2 regions of the Parabacteroides sp. AF18-52 genome follow, and region 1 is predicted to be linked to the other one. Evidence: riboswitches for the same ligand, from Rfam matches in the RefSeq annotation. Region 1 holds a riboswitch; the other holds the start of a gene.
The links. A riboswitch is a leader RNA that binds a small molecule or an ion and turns the genes downstream of it on or off. The one in region 1 is predicted to bind cobalamin.
Positions count from the first base shown of each region.

Region 2: linked by a shared signal. The riboswitch ahead of DWX23_RS06095 (cysteine-rich CWC family protein) and the one ahead of DWX23_RS10025 (DUF5074 domain-containing protein) in region 1 are both predicted to bind cobalamin.

Region 1 covers NZ_QUGR01000004.1:355,316-358,508, forward strand. Annotated here, with positions in the region: gene DWX23_RS10015 (dipeptidase) at 1-234, shown strand, start outside; gene DWX23_RS10020 (outer membrane beta-barrel protein) at 274-780, shown strand; cobalamin riboswitch at 981-1,163, shown strand; gene DWX23_RS10025 (DUF5074 domain-containing protein) at 1,310-2,629, shown strand; gene DWX23_RS10030 (YncE family protein) at 2,683-3,193, shown strand, end outside.
Region 2 covers NZ_QUGR01000002.1:636,100-639,292, reverse strand. Annotated here, with positions in the region: gene DWX23_RS06100 (anaerobic ribonucleoside triphosphate reductase) at 1-872, opposite strand, end outside; cobalamin riboswitch at 1,160-1,442, shown strand; gene DWX23_RS06095 (cysteine-rich CWC family protein) at 1,501-1,716, shown strand; gene accC (acetyl-CoA carboxylase biotin carboxylase subunit) at 1,718-3,193, shown strand, end outside.

The DNA of each region.
Region 1 (3,193 bases):
AGGTTCCTGACCTGGTTCAGTACGACAACGGCCGATCAGGCAACTGCCCGCTGGAAGAAACTCGGTGAGTATCTTTTAGTAAAATATATGGACGGAAACGTTAAGAAAGAAGAAAACGGCCAGTTCAAACAAAATGGTTACGGATTGTCTGAATATCCGGACTTCCCAGGCTATGATGAAGATTATTATCGTAGTATTGTGAAGAGTGCAGGCGACAGACTTAAAGTAAAATGATTATATTTGTTGCAATGTTGAACTAAATTAATTGAGAGTATGAAAAAATTAATTGTTATGTGTATGCTGGCGATTATCAGCATGAGTGCATTTGCACAGACTCAGCAAGGACAATCGTCTTTTGGTTTTAATATTGGTTATGGGTTTAATGATAACGGTAATGCGCTGCTAGGGCTCGATTATCGTTATAATTTGACTGACGAAGTTCGTCTGGCTCCTTCATTGACTTATTTTGTGAAGGATAATGGTTTGAGTGCCTGGGCTATCGATATGAATGTCCATTATGTATTCAAACTGAGCGATATGTTCGGGTTCTATCCGTTGGCTGGTCTTGACCTTTCTTTCTGGAAGGCTAGTGTAAGTGGCGATTGGAATGGAAATCATGTGAAAGCAAGTGCAAATACTACCCGCTTCGGAGCTAATATCGGTTTAGGTGGTGAAGTTTATGCAACAGATCAGTTAACTGTCGGTTTGGAATTCAAATACAATATCATTAAAGATTTCGATCAGCCTATTTTAGGTGTTCGTGTCGGATATAATTTCTGATAAACAGATAACTTTATAAATAGAAAGGCCTCCCGGTGGAAGATTATTTCATCCGGGAGGCCTTTTTCGTTGCTGCTTCTTTGTTTTACAAAACATAGGTCTTTTGAATTCAAAACTCCTATCTTTTGATTACAAAGCATATATGTTTCGAAGTCAAAAGACCTATGTTTCTTTTATATGCATTATTTTGTTCGCTTCTTGTTTATTGTTATTTTTGCAATCCTTTTGGGAATAGGGAATCAGGTGAAAGTCCTGGACAGACCCGCTGCTGTAAGCTTCAAGAACGGTTAAGCATACATGCCACTGACTTTGATCGATAAAGTTGGGAAGGCGCTTAAAACCGGAAGCAAGTCAGAAAACCTACTCCAAAATGTAGTTTAAGGCTTTCGAGGATTAGAGCTGAAGAACAATAGAATAGGTAGGACTTTTCTGCTTATTTTTATTATTTCTTCCCTTCTTGTGTTTTTACCTTAAGCTACTTAATGTGTTTATATAAATGATTCTAGTAATAACATTAAGTAAAACAATCATGAAGAAAAATTTGATTTATTTTTCCCTTTTTGTGTTTGCAGGCCTTGTTGCCTCATGTAGTGATGATGATGAAAAATATACTCCAATTCCTCCTGTTGTATCTATCGAGAATACAAGTGGAACGCTTTCTGTAGCCCAGGAAGATACACTTTATTTTAAAGCTAATATCGAAAGTCCGATTGAAAGTTCTTTCCAATGGTCAGTAAACGGCAAAGAAGCTTCTACTGATTCTATCTTGAAGTTTACTTCCGAAGAAATGGGTAAGTTTGAAATTGCCCTGACTGCTAAAAATGCGGATGGGGAACATTCGGCAACAACATCTGTAGAGGTGTATGGAAAATATAAATATGGTACGTTTGTGCTGAATGAAGGAAGCGGTAGCAATGGTACATTAATATTTATCAGTCCGAAGGGGGGGATAACTGATAGTATTTATTATAAGGCAAATGGTTCTTTCTTGGGAGGAGTTTCACCGGATTTGTTTATCGCTAACAATAAGATGTATATAGTTTCCCAAAATGGGGGTGGGGATGGCTTTTTAGTTATCGCTAATGCTGAAACCTTGAAGAAAGAGGTTGGTTATCAAGATGAGTTAAAAACAACTCTATCATGGCCTACTCATATTGCAGTATTGGGAGAAAATGATATATACCTTCGTGATAATAATGGAGTTTCTTTGTTTAATCCGTCTAGTAAAACTGTAACATTTATAAAAGGAACTAAAAATGCTCAGAAAAATAGAATGGCCGTAGCTGATAATAAAGTTTTTGCTTCGACAAATTCGAAAACGATTGTAACAATAGAAACAGGAAAAGATACTATTTCTCATACGATAGAATTTGATGATGCTATTTCCGGACTGATCAAAGCATCTGATGGTAATTTGTGGGTATCAAGTGGAAAAAAGATCATGAAGATTAATACAAAAGATTATTCTGTTATGCAAGAAAATGAAGTAGAGCCTTTCTCTAGTAGCAGTAATATGGCTACTCCTGCTATTAGTGCTAAAGGTGATACCTTGTATTTTAGTGGAGGAACAACAAAAATCTATCGTCATGTTTTCAGTAAAAATCAAACAGATTTTATGGTGGATGCAAGGACAATGGTTGAAAATGCCGGAATAGTGTATAATTATTTAGGAGTAAATCCCATGACCGGAGAAGTTTTATTGAATACAATTAAAGGTTATGGAAAAGATTATCTGATTAATAACATCAGTGTATTTGATTTTAGTAGCAATGAACCTAAACTGGCTGCTAATTATGAGAATTACACCCGCTTCCCGGCCGGTATTTTCTTTACCTATAATTTTGAATAATACGATTATTTCTCTATATGTATAAACAGATGAAATATGCTGGGAATATACTCATGAATGCAATACTTGCTGTTGCATTCATGAGTATGCTTTTTGTTAGTTGTTCAGACAATGACGATATTCCCGATGGGCCTGATCCTGATTTAAAGGTGAGGGCTTATGTGGCTTGTGAGGGAAACTTTACGAAAGGAACGGCCTCTTTGAATGCTATTATGGAGGATGGTACTGTGCAGACTGATATTTTCAGAAATGCAAATAATCGTCCGCTGGGAGATGTCGCGCAATCGTTTTCTATCATCGATGGAAAGATATTTATTACACTGAACAACTCCGAAAAGATTGAAGTTGTAAATGAATCGGATTATAAATCTGTAGCAACCATCCTGTATCCTGAACGAACGATAAGTCCGCAATACATTATGCAGATCGACGATCACCGGGCTGTTGTTTCCGATCTGTGGAATGCCTTTTTGTGGATAATCGACACGAAAGAGTATAAGGTTTTACAGGAAATACCAGTATCGACCTATTCAACGAAGCAGATGGCTGTTGCCGATGGAAAAC
Region 2 (3,193 bases), on a different contig from region 1:
GACTGATGGACACGGCTGACAGTTTTATTAATAGCATGCTGTATGATCCGTTTGTCACCGCTCAGGCCATCCAGCGGACGCGTTACATAGTCGTCCAGTTCTTTATTATACAGATGTGAGTAATCCACGCCGTTCAGGTCTTCCAGGTTCTTGATCTCTTCAATAAAGCTGTTACGTACGTAAGGAGCCAGATAGAAGTCGAAAGCGGGGATAGCCTGTCCGCCGTGCATTTCGTTCTGAGCTGTTTCCAGGGAGATGCAGCCCAGGATGCTGGCTGTCTCGATGCGTTTTGCCGGGCGTGATTCGCCATGTCCGGCAGAGAATCCATATTTAAGGATGCGGTCCAGTGGATGCTGAACGCATGTCAGGCTCTTGGTCGGGTAATAATCTTTATCATGAATGTGCAGGTAGTTGTTTGCAACGGCCTCTTTTACCTCTTCACTCAACAGGTAATCGTCGACGAACGGTTTGGTGGTTTCACTGGAGAATTTCATCATCATGCCTGCAGGAGTATCTGCATTCATATTGGCATTTTCGCGCGTGATATCGTTCGATTTAATGTTGATAATCTCCAGGAACATATCGCGTGTTTTAGCTTTACGGGCCACACTGCGCTGGTTACGGTAAGCGATATATTTCTGTGCAACGTCCTTACGGCTACTGTTCATTAGTTCCAGTTCGACTGCATCCTGTATCGCTTCGACTGTCATTTGCGGTTCTCCTTTGAATGAAATATGATCCGTAATCTGGCGGATCAGCTGCAAATCCTCCCCATTTTCTGTATGCAGCATGGCTTTTCGTATCGCTGTTACTATCTTCTCCTCATTAAATCCGACGATACGTCCATCCCGTTTGATAACTGTTTGTATCATGATAAAATTGATAATATATTTATGTTGTTTTTACTCCAACAAAGGTATGCTTAAACTGTATATGGTGTTCTTTTTGGAAAACTTTTAACGAGTTAAATTATGTCAATCTTCTGATTATTAGATATGAAATAGAGAAAAGTGGAAAACTTTTATATTTTTTATGTCGAAAATGTTTTCCAAAAAGGATAGTCAAGTGTGAGCTCTCTTCTAACCATTGCATTATCAGCCTCTTATGTGTCCTAATAAAAAATATGCACAATCTGGAGTAAAATGTGTAATATTTTCTCTACATTTGCCGCCGAATCGGTTCTGTATTATCTGGTCGGGTGATACAGATTAAAAGGGAATCGGGTGTAAATCCCGGACAGTCCCGCTGCTGTGAAGCTCCGTTCAACATTCTGAAAACAACTAATGCCACTGACGATTCAGTTGACTGTGGAAAGTTGACAGTAGACAGTTTTTCTGTCCGTATTTATCTGTCAACTGTCACATGTCAACTATCAACTTTCCGTCGGGAAGGCTTCAGAATGGGAGTCAGTCAGAAGACCTGCCATTCATTAAAGGCTCATGTCCTCGTGGGTTAGGATACGGGTTCGAAAAGATTGTTTATTTCAAAAATTATCAGATTATGGAGAAAGATTGTCCGCGTTGTGGGGTCTCCTTTGTATGCCGGGTAGACGATATCTCTGCCTGTCATTGTGCACCTGTGAAATTGGATGAGCTCCAGCTTGCTTATGTAAAGATGCATTATCCGGGATGCTTATGCAATTCCTGTTTGAATGAGATAAAGAAATATTTCTATGCCTGCGAGGTGAATCCCCGCTATAAACATTTAAAGCATTGATATGATACGGAAAATATTGATCGCAAATCGTGGTGAGATCGCGGTGCGTGTGATGCGCTCCTGCCGGGAGATGGGAATACAGTCTGTGGCTGTATTTTCGGAAGCCGACCGGGCCGCCCGGCACGTGCTTTATGCCGATGAAGCTTGCCTGATAGGCCCTGCGGCCTCCAAAGAGAGTTATCTGGATATTGAAAAAATTATTCAGGCAGCCAAACTTCATAAGGCAGATGCTGTTCACCCCGGTTATGGCTTTCTTTCGGAGAATGCCGCTTTTGCCCGGAGATGTAAGGAAGAAGGGATTATTTTTATCGGTCCGGCTCCTGAAACGATGGAAGCGATGGGAGATAAGATCTCTGCCCGCAAACGTATGATCGAAGCCGGCGTACCGGTAGTTCCCGGAACACAGCAGCCGTTGCAGAGTGCGGAAGAGGCAGTTCGGGTTTGTAAGGAGATCGGTTTTCCTGTGATGCTGAAAGCATCGATGGGCGGCGGTGGAAAAGGGATGCGGCTTATTTATAAAGAGGAAGAGGTGGTGGAAGCCTATAATTCCGCCCGTTCGGAATCTCTTTCTTCTTTTGGAGACGATACTGTTTATCTGGAGAAGTTTGTGGAAGAGCCTCATCATATCGAATTTCAGATTCTGGGCGATAATCACGGGAACGTGATCCATCTCTGCGAACGTGAATGTTCGGTACAACGGCGTAACCAGAAGATCGTAGAAGAAAGCCCGTCACCGTTTATTACGGCTGAATTGCGGAAAGATATGGGAGAGAAAGCTGTTGCTGCGGCAAAGGCCGTTAATTATTCCGGTGCAGGTACCATCGAGTTTCTGGTGGACAAACATCGGAATTTTTATTTCCTGGAAATGAATACCCGCCTGCAGGTGGAGCATCCTATCACGGAAGAAGTATTGGGTGTCGACCTGGTAAAAGAACAGATCCGGGTGGCTAACGATGAGCCGCTCCATATCCGTCAGGAAGAGATAGCCCAGCGTGGCCATGCTATCGAATGCCGTATCTGTGCGGAAGATACCGAAGCCGGATTTATGCCGTCTCCCGGTGTGATCAGGCAACTGACGGAACCGAACGGCATCGGTGTCCGTGTGGACAGTTATGTGTACGAAGGATATGAGATACCGGTTTATTACGACCCGATGATCGGCAAACTGATCGTATGGGCGACTAACCGCCAGTATGCAATCGAACGTATGCGGCGTGTACTGCACGAATACAAGATCACCGGATTGAAAACCAATATCAGCTATCTACGCCGGATCATGGATACGACTGATTTTGTACAGGGGAAATATGATACTTCTTTTATTGCGAAAAATGCGGAACAATTACAGCATCCGGTAAGTGAGAGTGGTACGGAAACCGAGAATGTGGCTATGATCGCTGCCTATATCGATTATCTGATCAACCTGGAGGAAAACAAGTCGGGGTTGGCGTCGGATAACCGTCCTATCAGCCGCTGG